Desulfovibrio desulfuricans: one gene and its partner. The protein of the gene in region 2 binds, or shares a complex with, the protein of the main gene of each other region. Links are inferred from orthologs where the notes say so. Each region holds a gene or a part of one and is shown on either strand. Other genes may lie near its edges.

Region 1 (7,283 bases), on a different replicon or contig from region 2:
TATACTCCATTGTGCCCCTGCATGAGCAGCACGGCGCAAAAGGCCAGCACCGGCACAAGCACGATACATATCCGGCGCAGGGCCTTGGGCAGCAGCGGCAAAATTACCGCGCCCAGCAACAGAACTGCGGAGGGGTGAATCCATGGCTCAGTCATCGTAATAATCCTCGCGGGTCATAATGCCCAAATGGCCGAACCACTTGGAAACGATGATAATCACAACGCAGGCGACAAAGCCGAACGCGGCCCAGAATCCGGGTATGCGCTCCACAAAGGTGTGCACATGCTCTTTTGAAACAAACAGGGCGTCCCACACCACCAGCGCGGCCAGCACCACCAGGCACACGCGGATGGTAGCCTTGAGCCGGGCGCGGAAAAATTCGATGATGTTCACTATCATCCTGTCACCACCTTCACGAAGGACATGATGGCATCGGGGTAAATGCCGATGAACACGGAAACGCCAGCCGCTATGAGAATGGGCACAACCATGCTCAGCGGTGCTTCACGAATGCCCGTTTCTTCGCCTTCCGGCCTTTTGCCGAAAAATGCCTTGTAGGTCACAGGCGCAAAGTAGGCCACATTCAGGAGCGTACTTGCCAGCAGCACCAGCAATATGCCCATGGAATGCGCGGGCATTTCCATTGCGCCCACCAGCAGCTTCCACTTGGTCACAAATCCTGCCACAGGCGGCGCGCCGATCATGGAAAGCGAGGCCACGGCAAAGGCCGCAAAGGTAAAGGGCATGGAGCGCCCAAGGCCGCTCATCTCAGAAATGCACTTTTTGTGCGTTGCCACATAGATCGCGCCTGCGCAGAAAAAGAGCGTTATCTTTGAGAATGCGTGGTTGGCGATGTGCACTATGCCTCCCTGTATGCCGTCTACGGTCAGGAGCGCCACGCCAAGCACGATGTAGGAGAGCTGGCTCACGGTTGAATATGCCAGCCGCGCCTTGAGGTTGTCCTTGGTCAGGGCAATGATGGAGGCCGCAAGAATGGTGAACGAAACAAAGTAGGCCGTGGGCACGCCAAGGTTCAGGCTTTTCATCAAATCAGTGCCAAACACAAAGAGCATGACGCGCGTGGTGCAAAACACGCCCACCTTGACCACCGCCACCGCATGCAGCAGGGCCGAAACAGGCGTGGGAGCAACCATTGCGCCCGGCAGCCAGTGGTGGAACGGCATGATGCCGTTCTTGGCAAAACCCAGGATGCAGCAAACGTACAGCACGGTTGCCAGCGCATCGCTGGCCCCGGCGGACAAGATGCCCGTGTGGCTGTTGTGGGCAAAGTCCAGATTGCCCGTCAGCACGTAGATGACGATCATGGCTGGCAGCACCAGCCCTTTTGCCGTGGTGGTCAGGTACACAATATACTTGCGCGCGCCGTCATAGCCCTCGGCATCCTGATGGTGGGCCACAAGAGGATAGGTGCACACGCTGACCACTTCATAGAACAGGTAGAGCGTAAACAGGTTGTCGGCAAAGGCCACGCCCATTGCCCCAAAAAGCGTCAGGGCAAAGCAGGCGCTGAAGCGCGTCTGGGCATGCTCGTTGAGGCCGCGCATGTACCCTGCCGCGTAAAAAACGGTGATAATCCACAAAAACGAGCCAACCAGCGCAAATACCATGGAAAAAGCATCCGCCCGAAAGCTCACCGAAAGCCCCGGCAGGATGGGGAAAAGCGTGAGGTGCAGCGTGTGGCCAAGCCCCAGGGGCGCAGGCGCAACATCGCCGATCATGGAGGCGATGATGCAGAACATGACCACCGCCGTTACAAAAGAAACGGTCTCGCGCACGTTGGGCCGACGGCCCGTCAGCATTATCAGGCATGCGCCGATCAACGCTGTAAGTATGGCGGCCAGGGGTCTGACGGATTCAACAATATCCATATGCTGTTCCCCTTAACCTTTGAGGTCTGACGGAGCGTCCGTTTCAACAGATCTGTACAGCCGATACACCGCAATGATGATGGAAAGCACAATGACCGCTTCCGCCGCTGCGATGGCCATGACAAACAGGGCTGCGATCTGCCCGGTTGCCGTGTCTGGCGCGCAGAACCGGCCAAAGGCCATAAAGTTGACCGAAGCCCCGCAGAGGATAAGCTCGGACGCAATGAGCATGCCTATGAACGTGCGGCGCATGGCCATGCCGAACAGCCCCAGGCCGAACAGTGCCGCGCCGATGACCAGATAGGTTTCAAGAGACTGACTCAAGCTTGCGTAGTGCATCACTTGTCCCTCCCGTGGCGGGCCAGTGCGAGCGCCCCCACCATGGCTACCACCAGAACCACGGAAATAAGTTCAAAGCTCATGGAATACGTGCTCAGCAAGGCCTGTCCGATGCGCTCGATGGTTCCTTCTATCTGCGACGGCGGCGTCTCCGGCCAGGGAGCCACGATGGATTGCACCACAAGCGCCGCCGTGATGGCGCAACTGGCCGCAGCGCCCAGAAAAAGACTCAGCCTGTTGCGACGCGGGGCGCGGTTTGCGTCCGACGTTTCAGCCAGCATGATGGCGAATGTAATGGTGACGCACAGCGCGCCCACATACACAAGCATCTGCATAAAGGCCACAAAGGGGCTGGAAAGGTAGTAATAAAGCCCCGCCACGCCAGTGAAGCACAGGGCAAGCCCGGCCACGCGGCGTATGAGCGTGCGCGCCGAAACAGCCAGCACCGCGCCGCTAAACGTCACCAGCACAAAGAACCAGAAAATGCCCTCAGCCAGCGTTTGCATAGTTTCATGACTGGACATCAGGGACGCTCCTTGAGCCGCCGTACAAGGTCAAAGTGATACTCCGCCTCGTCAAACCCGGCCAGATTGTAGTCATGAGAAAACGTCAGCGCGTCTGTGGGGCACGATTCCACGCACATACCGCACAGGCTGCACTTGGTAAAATTCAGTTTGTAGCTCGTGAGGGTCTTCTTCTTGGCCCCATCCAGTTTTTCGCCCGCAAGCTCTATGCAGCCCGAGGGGCAGGCCTTCTGGCACGATCCGCACACAATGCACCTGTCCGTGCCGGTTTCCGGGTCGTATACAAGGTCGATATGGCCCCTGTAGCGCGGTGTTATGGGCAGCACCTCACGCGGGTAGGATGATGTAACCACCGGCTTGAAAAAATAGCGCAGCGTTATGCCCATGCCCACAAAGAGGCTCCACCCGCCTGAAAAGATATTTTTAAAGTATGCGTTCATGTTACAGCACCTTGAGCAACGCGCTGGTAATGATGAGGTTGACGAGCGCAATGGGGATAAGCACCTTCCATGAGAGGTTCAGCAGGCCGTAGAAGGTTGTGCGCGGAAATGTCCAGCGCACCCAGATTACGGTAAAAATGACCGCGTAGAGTTTGATGGCAAACCAGTGCGCCCCCGGCCAAAGCCCCAGCGGGCAATCCCACCCGCCAAGAAACAGCAGGGTCAGCAGACTGGCGCCAACCACCACGTTGGCGTACTCGCCCATAAAGTACACGCCAAACCCCATGCCCGAATATTCCGTAAAAGCGCCTGCGATCAGTTCGCTTTCCGCCTCGGCCATGTCAAAGGGGGCGCGGTTTGTCTCCGCCAGCATACAGATGAAAAAAATGATGAACGAAACCGGCATGAGCGGGCTTGCAGAAAGGCGCAGCACGTTCCAGTGCCAGAACCCGCCCGATTGCGTGGCAACGGTTTCGCTGAGGTTGAGAGTGCCCGTGACCATCACAAGGCTCACTACAACAAGCAGCATGGGGATTTCGTAGGCCACGTTTTGCGAAACCACGCGCGCGGCGGAGATAACCGCGTACTTGTTGCGCGAACCCCACGCCCCGAGCAGGAGGCCCAGCACGTTTACCGAGGCAAAGGCGTAGATGGCCAACAGCCCCAGATCAAGGTTACGCGCCACAAGGCCTTCGGTGTAGGGAATAGTCACAAAACTCATGAAGGCCGGGGTCATGACCAGCACAGGCCCAAGGCAGAACAGCACGCCGTCTGCATCCTTGGGAATGAACACCTGTTTGGTCATGAGCTTGAAACCGTCCGCCAAGGGCTGCAACAGGCCATAGGGGCCAACTTCCTTGGGCCCTATGCGCCGCTGTATATGCCCTGCCACCTTGCGCTCAACCCACACCAGATAGGCCGCGTTAAGCGCCACAAAGACAAGGAATCCTACAAGATACCCCAGAAGACGCAGCATTTCGGAATAAAACGTCATAGCTGTGTTCCTTAGCGGTCAATATCCGGAATCACCAGGTCAAGGCTGCCGAGCAGCGCCAGTGCATCGGGCAGCAGCATTCCCCTGCCCGCCTCGCCAAAAACAAGCAGGTTTGAAAAACAGGGGGTGCGCCACTTGAGCCGCCAGGGGGTACCGCTGCCATCGCTGACGGCGCGGATACCCAGAAGACCGCGCGCCGTTTCCACAGCGTGGTAATAGTCGCCCTTGGGCGGTTTGATGGTTTTGGGAACCTTGGCCGCCATAACCGGGCCTTTGGGCAGATAGTCGAGGGCCTGCTCAAGAATGCGCAGACTCTGCTCAATCTCGTCCATGCGCACCTTGTAGCGGGCCATGGAATCACCCTCGGAGTACACGGGCACGTCAAAAGTAAAACGGTCATAAACGCCGTATGGCTCGTGCTTGCGCACGTCGTAAGCAATGCCCGCACCGCGCGCCACAGGCCCGGTTGCACCGTATTTGCGGCACATCTCGGCAGGTACAAAACCCACATCCACAAGGCGCTGCTGGATAATGAGGTTTTTGGAAACGAGGGAATGGTACATGGGCAGGCGCTTGCGCATACGCGCGATAAAGGCCCGCGTGCCTGTTACAAAGTCATCGTCAACATCGTTGTACACGCCGCCAAAGCGGAAGTAGCAGTATGTGAGCCGCGACCCGGTAACGGATTCCAGCAGATCCAGAATCTGCTCGCGATCGTCAAAAGCGTACAAAAGCGGCGAGAACCCGCCAAGATCAAGCACAAAAGCTCCAAACCAGAGCAGATGGCTTGAAACCCGGTTCAGCTCATTGGTGATGACGCGGATGAATTCGGCGCGTTCCGGCACTTCAATGGAAGCGGCGCGCTCGACCAGGCAGGCATAACCGTGGTTGTAGGCCAGGGCATGCAGGTAATCCATGCGGCCCGTATTGGGCATAAACTGCGCCCAGGTGCGGTTTTCGGCCATTTTTTCGTGCATGCGGTGGATGTAGCCAAGCACAGGCTCGGCCTCCACTATATACTCGCCGTCCATGACCATCTTGACGCGCAAAACGCCGTGCGTAGCCGGATGCTGCGGGCCAAGGTTCAGAACAAACCGCTCGTCTGTGGGACTTTGGGCAAGATAGTTCATGCGCTATAGTCCTTGAGCAAGGGGTGGTATTCCGCGTCTTCGGGCAACAACAGGGGGATGAGGTAGGGGTGCCCGATAAAGACGATGCCAAAGAACTCGTGAATCTCGCGCTCGTGCCAGTGGGCTATGGGATAAATTTCGGCGATGGTGTGGATCTGCGGGTTGGAGCGCGGCGTGCGCACCCGCAAGCATACCCTGTGGCGGGCGGAATAGAGGTTGAAGTCGTATACTACTTCAAGCTCGTCTTCCTGCGGTATGGATTCCTGCACTGGGGTTTCAGGTGGGGCGGCCTGGCTGGTATCCGGGGCGTCCGCTGCACTGACAGCGGCGGCTTCGGCGGCCTTTTTGGCCTTGGCTTCGGCCTCCTTGCGCAGGGCTTCGCATTCGCCAAGCCAGTCAACCCCGGTCATTCCTTCAAGAAAGTACCCCGCTCCGTCCATGATGCCCACGGCGGCAAGCAGGGAGCTTTCCGGCAGCGCCACATCAAGATCATAGCCCACAGAGGCATGATCTGCAGCGCGAACACTGGCTCCGGGCTGGGCCGCCAACTGTGCGCCAAGGGTTTCTGCGTTCATGACGTATGCCCTCCTGCTTCCTTGCCCACCTTGTCATTGCCGACGGTGCCAACGGACGCGCCACCATCACCCGCAGCATCCCCGGCAGGTGCCGGGGGCGCTTGCGCCTCCTCCTGCATTCTGGCCGCCTGCGCCGCCGCAGGGCCGGGAAGCCCCGGGGGCGTCACCACGGGCCAGCGCCGGGTGCCTGTGAGCTTTTCTTCCAGCTTCAAGATGCCTTCAATCAGGGCTTCCGGCCTTGGCGGACAACCGGGAATGAACACATCCACAGGAAAAAGCTTGCCCACGCCCTCCACCACGCCGTACTGCCCTTCGTACACAAAAGGCCCGCCGGAAATGGCGCAATTGCCCATGGCGATGACCCACTTTGGCTCGGGCATCTGGTCGTAAAGAATCTGCACAGCCGGGGCCATCTTCTTGTTGATGGTGCCGGAAACGATCATCACATCGCTCTGCCGGGGCGACGGTCTGAACACCTCGGCCCCAAAGCGCGCCAGATCAAAGCGGGACGCGCCGGTCGCCATCATTTCAATGGCGCAGCAGGCAAGGCCGAATGTCATGGGCCAGAGCGAATTGGCCCGGCACATGTCCAGCAGCGAATCCAGCCGCGAAAAGTGGACTACCGATCCGAATATATTTTCCGTTGCCACTGGAACACTCCCTTTTTCCACGCGTACAGAATGACAAGGGACAAAATGCCCACGAACAGAAAAACTTCCGCGAACGTCAGGAAATCACTGATGGGAGAAGCCTTGTTGTAGATAACCGCAACAGGGAAGAGAAAGAGAATATCAACCGCAAAGGCGAGGAACAGCAGCGAGTACATGTAATATACCGCGCCGAATTTGATCCACGCATCGCCAATGGGGTCAATGCCGCACTCAACAATCTGGCGGGTTTTGCCCACAGTGTTGCGCGTAAGGCGGGGGGCAAGAAAAAAAACAATTACAAATGGCCCCAGAGCAAAGCTCATGCCGCCAAGGCAGAACGCCATTATGTAGACAATGTCAACAAGTTCGCTGCTAGACATAAATTTTTCCTTGTAATAGGAATAAAATTTACGAAAAGATATACTTGATCAATCCACAAACAATTAAATTAACAGTCGTTTGTGAATTTATAAATTAAGTTAAATACTACTCCCCCATAAACTTTGTGTCAATAATTGTTAAAAAAAATACATGCTTCTGTTCAAAAATGTACAATTAAAGGAATTTTTTATTCAATCATATTAGTGTATTAATCATTTATTTGGAATTGCGTACAATCACAAAAAGCGAAAAAAACAATTTTATTTTCATTGCTGGCGGTAATTAGTTCGAACAGCGTTTCTAAACATGCTGAAGTTATTTACTATTTCTATTTCGTGCTATTTTTTTAATAAAAATAGCA
Region 2 (7,402 bases):
CTTGTCAAACTTGAAGGCCGAACGCCCGTTGGCCGCGTAGGCATAGACTTCCGTCAGCACAATGGCGTTCACCGGGCAGACCTCCGCGCAGTAGCCGCAAAAAATGCAGCGCAGGGCGTCGATGTTGTAGGCATCCACCACGCGGCTGTTATCTGCGGCGCGGCTCCAGCGGATGCGTATGCAGTGCGAGGGGCATACCCGCGCACAGCGCATACAGGCAACGCAACGGCTCTCGCCGGTTGCGGCATCGCGCACCAGGGCGTGCCGCCCGCGAAAACCCGCGGCGACCACTGGTTTTTCTTCCGGGTACTGCCGCGTGATGGGGCGGTTGAACATGCGCCGCAAGGTCAGGGCCATGCCCTGGGCTATTTCCGTCTGCAACAGGGTTTGCAGCCAGTTGCGAGGCGCTTTGTACTGAATCTGCATGTCTGCTCTCCTCATCAAGAGGCTAGGGCCTTGCCCAGGGCGGTAATCACAATATTGAAGAGCGCCAGGGGGATAAGCACCTTCCAGCCAAGGGCCATGAGCTGGTCATAGCGGTAACGCGGCAGCGTGGCCCGCACCCAGAAAAAGAAAAACATGACGCCGTACACCTTGAGCACCAACCAGAACGGCGGGAAAAAGCCCACCTCAACCGGGCCGCGCCACCCCCCCAGAAAACAGACCACGCCCACCGTGGCCATCACAAACATGGACGTGTATTCGGCCATGAAAAACAGGGCGTAGCGCATGCCGCTGTATTCCGTGCAGTATCCAGAAACAAGCTCGCTTTCCGCCTCGGGCAGATCAAAGGGCACGCGGTTGGTTTCCGCCAGCATGGCAACGCAAAAGATAAAAAAGCCAATGCACTGGCGGAAGGCGAACATGCCAAAAAACGAATCGCCCTGCGCGGCCACGATGTCGCCCAGATTGAGCGAACCGGAGAGCAGCATCACGCCCACAAGGCTGAGGCCCATGGCGATTTCATAACTGATCACCTGTGCCGAGGCCCGCAGCCCGCCCAGAAAGCTGAACTTGGAGTTTGAGGCCCAACCCGCCAGCACGACCCCGTAGCCGCCAAGGGAGCTCATGGCGAACACAAAAAGCAGGCCGATATTGATGTTGGACAAAGCCCAGCCCTCGGCCCACGGCAGTATTGCCAGCGAGGCAAAGGCGGGCACCAGACAGATGATGGGAGCAAGCATGAAGATGGGCTTGTCTGCCGCGGATGGGATGATGTCTTCCTTGAAAAAGCTCTTGATGCCGTCCGCGATGGGTTGCAGCAAGCCGAGCCAGCCCACGCGGGTGGGGCCCATGCGCATCTGCATATGGCCGATGACCTTGCGCTCAAAGTATGTGGCGTAGGCCACATGCAGCAGCACGACCACCAGAAGCACGAGAAGTTGCAGCACAATTACCAGAACATTCATGGTTTCCCTGCCAGATTGGTTGTAGCCGTAAACCCGGTTTGCCCTGCTCAGCCCACAGGCCTCGCAGTCTGCCCCCAGGTTTACCGGTCAGATTCTCCCAGCACCACGTCCATGCTGCCGATATTGGCGATGAGGTCGGCAATAAGCCCGCCCGGGGCAATGCTTGCCAGCGCGCCGATATGGATAAACGACGGGCCGCGCACATGCATGCGGTAAGGCCTGCTGCTGCCGTCGCTCACAAAGTAGAAGCCAAGCTCGCCCTTGGGAGCCTCCGTGGCTACGTACACATCGCCGGGCATGTAGATATTGTTGTCGTGCATGACCTGCCGCAGGCTGCCGCCAAAAAGCGCTGTTTCAGCCTCGCTGCGCCACGCCCTGTAGGGCATGAGCAGATCGGGGGCGTCTGCCGCGAGGGTCGCGCCGGGGGGGAGCTGATCCACGCACTGTTGCAGAATGCGCACAGACTGGCGCATTTCTTCCATGCGGCAGCGGTAGCGGGCGTAAATATCGCCATCGCTGCCCAGCGGCACTTCAAAATCCACCAGATCATAGGCATCGTAGGGTTCGTGCTTGCGCACATCGTAATCCACGCCCGAGCCGCGCAGGCAGGCCCCGGTGAGGCCCAGGGCCAGGGCTTCCTTGCCGTTCAGCACGCCAACGCCCACCGTGCGCTGCAACCAGATACGGTTGGTATCAAGCAGGGTTTCGTACTCAAGTATGCGCTTGGGGAAGATATTGAGAAAATCCTGCAAGCCGTCCATGAAGCGCCCTGTCACGTCCTGCCGCACACCGCCAATGCGCGGATACGTCAGGGTGAGGCGCGCGCCGCAGAGGTCTTCAAAAAGATCCAGCAGCATTTCGCGCTCGCGGAAGCAGTACAGAAACACGGTCATGGCCCCGATATCCAGCGCGTGGGTGGCAAGCCAGAGCAGATGCGAGCACAGACGCGACATCTCGCAGGCGATGGTGCGGATGTAACGCGCCCGCAGCGGAGCCTGCACGCCCAGCAGCTTTTCCACCGCAAGGCAGTAACCCGTGTTGTTGGACATGGCGGCGATGTAGTCCAGCCGGTCGGTGAGGGTGAGGGCCTGCGCGTAGGTGAAGGTTTCGGCCATTTTTTCAAAGCCGCGGTGCAGATACCCCACCTGCGGGTCGCAGCTCAAAATGGTTTCACCCTCAAGCTCAAGGTCGAGGCGCAACACGCCGTGCGTGGCAGGGTGCTGCGGCCCGAGGCGCAGGCTGGTACGGTCCTCGTCGCTTTCGTCAAAGCAGTCAAAGTTGTCAGCGTCTTCGGGCAGTTCCCTGCCCAGCAATTCCTGCACGTTCTGACGCCCCACAGGCTGACCGTGACGCACGGGGCATTCAATGCTCTGCTTGCGGATTTCACTCATGCTTTTCTCCCCCCTGCCAGCTCAGGGCGTCCGCCGCCCTGGCGTGTTCGCGCAGTTCGGTCAGACCAGACCACTCAGGCACGCCACGCGAGGGGATGCGCACAGGATAGGCCTTGCGCAGGGGGTGCCCCTGCCAGTCATCCGGCAGCAGAATGCGGCGCAGGTCAGGGTGCCCCTTGAAGTGTATGCCCATGAGGTCAAAGACTTCGCGCTCAAGCCAGTTGGCCACAGGCCACAAGGGCACTGCGGAATCAATGCCCGCATCGGGATCGTCCAGTTGGACGCGCAGACGCAGGGCAATGCGCTGATTCACGGAATACAGGTTGTAGACGACCTCAAACGCGCCAAGGCCCTCCTGCTTGCGGCGGCTGTTGTCCACCCCGCAGAGCGAGCGCAGGTGCATCATGTCAAAATGCTCCCTGGCGTAGACCAGCACATCAAGGATGCGACCGTGACGCAGCAGCACTGCCGCCTGCCCGCGAAACTCCTGTATGTCGAGCACTTCCTGCGGAAAAGCCTCACGCAGCAGACGCGCTATCTCCAGGGACTCCATCGAAATTGCTCCTTGTTAATTTTCTCCTGCAACTTGATAAAGCCGTCAAAAAGCGCTTCCGGCCTGGGAGGGCAACCCGGCACATAGACGTCTACCGGGATAATCTGATCCACGCCCTGCGTTACGGCATACGACTGAAAAAGCCCGCCGCTGCAAGCGCAACTGCCCATGGCGAGCACGTAGCGCGGCTCGGGCATCTGGTCATAAACCCTGCGCAACACCGGGGCCATTTTTTTGCTCAGGGTTCCGGCCACCACCATGCAGTCTGCCTGCCGGGGGCTGGCGCGAAAGATGATGCCAAAGCGGTCAAGATCGTGCGTTGACGCGCCTGTGGCCATCATTTCAATGGCGCAGCAGGCAAGGCCAAAGGTCACCGGCCAGATGGAGCCGCAACGGCCCCAGTTGACCAGAGCGTTGAGCGGCCCGAGCACGGCGTTGGCGCCGGGGAAAAACCGCAGGCCGTCCTTGTGCACCACAAGAGGCTGGCCATCGCGCGCAACGGTATGAGTTTCTACTTCACCCATTCAAAGGCCCCCTTTTTCCAGGCATAGGCGTAGGCCAGCACCAGCAGGGTCATGAAGGTCAGCATTTCCGCCAGCCCAAGGCTGCCCAGACGCACAAACTCCACTGCCCAGGTGTAGAGGAAGATGGCTTCCACATCGATGATGACAAAAAGAATGGCAACGTAATAAAATTTGATGGAAAAACGCGTGCGCGGCTCGGCGGTTGGCTCGTTGCCGGATTCATAGGGCATGAGCTTTTCACGGTAGGGCCGACGCATGCGGAAAAACCGCCCGAAAAACAACGTAAGAACGCCAAAAAGCAGCGCAATAATGAGCAGCAGCAGTATGGCAAGATACTCTTCTCCGGCAACCGTAGGCACCATAAAAAGCCACCTTGTTGAATGTCTTCGTCATATTCCGGGCAGGCAGGGCCGAACAATCGCGCGGCCCTGCTCCGCCACCGACGTCTCCTGCCAGAGCCGCCAATCAATCTGAGAACATTCTGCCGCAGGCCCTGTAAGGCACCGCAGAGAACAAAACACGTTCTAGCGGACAACAGGCCTGTTGCGCTGCATCTGCTCGGCAAATTCCTGCCGCTTCTCCTGACTGGCCGCATCCGGCGTGGAGAATTGCAGGCAGCTCATGGCGCAGGTGGTCACGCAGGCAGGCTTGAGGCCCTGATCAATGCGGTCGCGGCACAGGTCGCACTTATCCACCTTGCCGGTCTGGGCGTTCCACTGGGGCGCGGCCCAGGGGCAGGCGGTGATGCAGGCCTTGCAGCCCACGCAGGCCGAGGTCTCCACATAGACAATGCCATCATCCCTGCGGCGCATGGCCCCTGTAGGGCACGCCTTGACGCACCAGGGATTTTCACAGTGAAAGCACGAGGTGTACACAAAACCCAGGGCGGGCTTGGGTTCGGTCTGCTCCACGGAAAGAACGCGGCAGAAAAAAGCCCCCGGCCCGCCGTTGTGCAGGCTGCGGCACTGAACCTCGCAGGCCTTGCAGCCTATGCAATCCGCCGAATTGTGCATGACAATATATTTGCTCATAACCATCCTCCCACGCGGCTCGGTGGGTTGTTCCCGTAAATTTCCTTGCAGTATCAGGCCATACCTTTGACAATATCCGAGGCAGAGTCCGCCTAGGCAGCGCCGGAACCGGCCACTTTCTCCAGCGTGACAAAATGCTCCTGCATGGACAGACCGCCGCCGCCCATATCCTGCAAATCCAGGCCGCCGCGCAGGCACTTGCTGTCAGAAATGCCCTTGTGGAAGGCCCGGCTTTCGCAAGGCAGGTCGTGACCGAAGCCATGCACCACAAAGATGGCCTCAGGATGGATGGCAGAGGTGATCTTGACCCCGGCCTCGCCCATGGATTTGCCTGCGGCATCCAGCACGCGCACCCGGTCGCCGGGGTTGATGCCAGCGGCCTTGGCCTTCTTGCTGTTGATCCACACGGTATTTTCAGGAACCTGCTCAAGCAGCAGCGGATTATTGATGGTATGCCCCTGGGTATGCACGGCCACCCGCCCAAAGGTAATGCGGTAGGCCCCCTCCGGCGGCGCAACGGGCGGCGTGTAGGGGGGCAGCATGTTTTGGCCGCAGCCCTTGCCGTAACCCTCGCTGGTCAGTTCCACCTTGCCCGAGGCAGTGGGGAAGGAATAATCTGCCAGATCCACGTACAGGGGATCGCTGGTGAGCGAGACAAAGCCTTTTTCGGTAAAGTCCGCGCTGGTGAGGCCTGTTCCTTCAAGCTGAAAGCGCCACACGTCCTCCGCACTTTCAAAAACCAGAGGATCAAGCCCGAGACGCTTTGCCAGACCGCCGATGATTTCCCAGTCGGCCTTGGTGTCGTAGCGCGGCGGGATGACGCGGTTGCGCACAAAGAACTGCGGTTTGAGGCCGTTCTTTGTGGCAATGATGCTCTCGCGTGAAAGGTAGGTGGAAAGCGGCAGCACCACGTCTGAATACCATGCAGTGTCTGACCAGGAGAACGTGACGCTCACAAGCAGGTCAAGGCCGTCAAAGCGTTTGCGCAGCGCATCGGGATCGGGATAGCCCTGCAACGGATCGTGCCGCCAGCACATATAAGCCTTGACCGGAGCTGCCCCCTGCGGAGGATTGCTGATGGCTTCAAAAGCCTTGTGCAGCAGGCCCTTGCCTGGGTCGAAAGCCTTGTTGTCAACGCCAAGGCCATCGGCGCGCAAACCCTTGGGCGCGGGGAAGAGATCCGTAAACTTCTTGAGTCCGGCCTTGCCGCATTCCTTGGGGGTGCGTCCCGGCACTATGCCGCCCTTGACGCCCACGCCGCCCAGCAGGGCCGTAATGACCAGAGCCGTGCGCGCAACCTGAAAAGAATCCCCATAACGCGAGGTCATCCAGCCGGGATGCCAGATCACATGAGGGGCCGCAGCGGCAAGCGATTGCGCAAGGCGCACAATGGCCTGCGCATCGACCTGACACTGCTCAGCCGCCCATTCCGCCGTGTAGGGGGCAACAAATTCGGCCAGTTCGGCAAAACCCGTGGTGTGAGCGTCCACATAATCCTTGTTATAGAGCTTGCGGGTAATAAGCGTGTTGATGATGCCCAGATTGAAGGCATAGTCCGTACCGGGGCGGACAAGCAGAAAATCATTGGCCTTGGAGGCCGAAACATTGTGGCGGATATCAATGACCGTGAGCTTGCAGCCTTTGCGCAAGGCCTGCATGACGGTTCGGGCCTCGCCAAGGTTGATGGCTTCAAAAATGTTGCGCGTTTGCAGTACAATGTGCTTGCAGTTGGCAAAGTCGTTCACGGCCATGCCGCGGCCGAGGCCCATGACAGCCTTGCTGGCGTGGTGGGTGTTGAGGTCGCACGAGGTGCTGTGCGTACAGACGTTGGGCGAACCGATGCCGCGCATAAAGGCGCGGTACAGGTCGGTAAAGGGGCCATCGCGGTCAGACCACAGCACTGCTTCCTTGCCGTGTTGCTGCTGGACTGCGGCGATTTTTTGCGCAACATAGTCAAAGGCTTCTTCCCACGAAACCTTTTTCCACTTGCCCTCGCCCCGCTCGCCCACACGAATAAGCGGGCTCTGCGGGCACTCCGACTCGCGCTCAAGGGCTTTGCCAGCCACGCCGCGCGCGCACAAGGCACCCTTGAGGGGACTGTGCGGGTTGCCGTAAATCATACCCACGGAACCATCTTTTACTTCTACAGAAATTGGACACCTTGCGGTGCACATTCCGCATACACTCTGAACCAACTGCATACTGCCCATAGTGCTTCTCTCGTGCGAGTAAGTGATATTGTCATCTGCCGTGTCACGTCGGGCCAACCCCAAAGTCAGCCTGGAGTGAAAAAAAGGCTCTTCAGATGTGCCGCTGCAAACGTTTCCAAGCCACCGTAACTGTACCAATCTTGTCTGGTAATTTAATTAGGAAGCATTGTCGCTAGCATAGTTTTTTTTTAATTTCCAGCCAGGTTCCTGTTTTCACACACTTTCTTTAAACCCTAATTTAATTGTAGTTTTTATAACTTGAGTGCATACTCAATTTTTTTTAT

What was found.
Region 1: the proteins of NE637_RS03105 (region 2) and NE637_RS01395 are in contact, whole or in part, in a crystal structure (PDB 6I1P), measured with the Thermus thermophilus proteins. The link is inferred for Desulfovibrio desulfuricans from one-to-one orthologs. Residues at the interface, in WP_096411117.1 of Thermus thermophilus: Ala56, Arg57, Asn58, Asp59, Arg62, Phe63, Ala110, Ser113, Ser114, Gly115, Gly116, Met117, Asn119, Gln125, Asn126, Asp134, Val135, Tyr136, Val137, Pro138, Gly139, Cys140, Arg143, Glu145, Ala146, Ile148, Tyr149, Ala150, Met152, Gln153; in WP_096411123.1 of Thermus thermophilus: Val22, Thr23, Val24, Pro25, Tyr26, Pro27, Val31, Ala32, Leu33, Phe37, Pro64, Ala65, Asn94, Met95, Leu96, Arg97, Cys98, Ile99, Phe100, Phe119, Glu120, Met121, Ala122, Asp123, Tyr124, Glu125, Tyr126, Asp128, Leu129, Lys144.

The regions. Positions count from the first base shown.
Region 1 is NZ_JANFYZ010000001.1:339,708-346,990, forward strand. What follows is about bases 1,473-4,345. They hold NE637_RS01395 (NuoI/complex I 23 kDa subunit family protein), read right to left. Parts: upstream 3,193-4,345; coding sequence 2,752-3,192; downstream 1,473-2,751. Other genes in these bases: NE637_RS01380 (monovalent cation/H+ antiporter subunit D family protein), read right to left, coding at 1,473-1,889; nuoK (NADH-quinone oxidoreductase subunit NuoK), read right to left, coding at 1,902-2,228; NE637_RS01390 (NADH-quinone oxidoreductase subunit J family protein), read right to left, coding at 2,228-2,752; nuoH (NADH-quinone oxidoreductase subunit NuoH), read right to left, coding at 3,194-4,186; NE637_RS01405 (NADH-quinone oxidoreductase subunit D), read right to left, coding at 4,198-4,345. Outside these bases: NE637_RS01370 (Na(+)/H(+) antiporter subunit D), read right to left, coding at 1-155; NE637_RS01375 (hypothetical protein), read right to left, coding at 148-393; more of NE637_RS01380, read right to left, coding at 396-1,472; more of NE637_RS01405, read right to left, coding at 4,346-5,316; NE637_RS01410 (NADH-quinone oxidoreductase subunit C), read right to left, coding at 5,313-5,891; NE637_RS01420 (NADH-quinone oxidoreductase subunit A), read right to left, coding at 6,511-6,921. UniProt on the Escherichia coli protein: NDH-1 shuttles electrons from NADH, via FMN and iron-sulfur (Fe-S) centers, to quinones in the respiratory chain. The immediate electron acceptor for the enzyme in this species is believed to be ubiquinone.
Region 2 is NZ_JANFYZ010000002.1:96,340-103,741, reverse strand. What follows is about bases 2,107-5,098. They hold NE637_RS03105 (NADH-quinone oxidoreductase subunit B), read right to left. Parts: upstream 3,878-5,098; coding sequence 3,335-3,877; downstream 2,107-3,334. Other genes in these bases: NE637_RS03090 (molybdopterin-dependent oxidoreductase), read right to left, coding at 5,001-5,098; NE637_RS03095 (4Fe-4S dicluster domain-containing protein), read right to left, coding at 4,402-4,908; NE637_RS03100 (NADH-quinone oxidoreductase subunit A), read right to left, coding at 3,865-4,239; NE637_RS03110 (NADH-quinone oxidoreductase subunit C), read right to left, coding at 2,793-3,353; nuoD (NADH dehydrogenase (quinone) subunit D), read right to left, coding at 2,107-2,800. Outside these bases: NADH-quinone oxidoreductase subunit NuoI, read right to left, coding at 1-426; NADH-quinone oxidoreductase subunit NuoH, read right to left, coding at 441-1,409; more of nuoD, read right to left, coding at 1,490-2,106; more of NE637_RS03090, read right to left, coding at 5,099-7,118. UniProt on the Escherichia coli protein: NDH-1 shuttles electrons from NADH, via FMN and iron-sulfur (Fe-S) centers, to quinones in the respiratory chain. The immediate electron acceptor for the enzyme in this species is ubiquinone.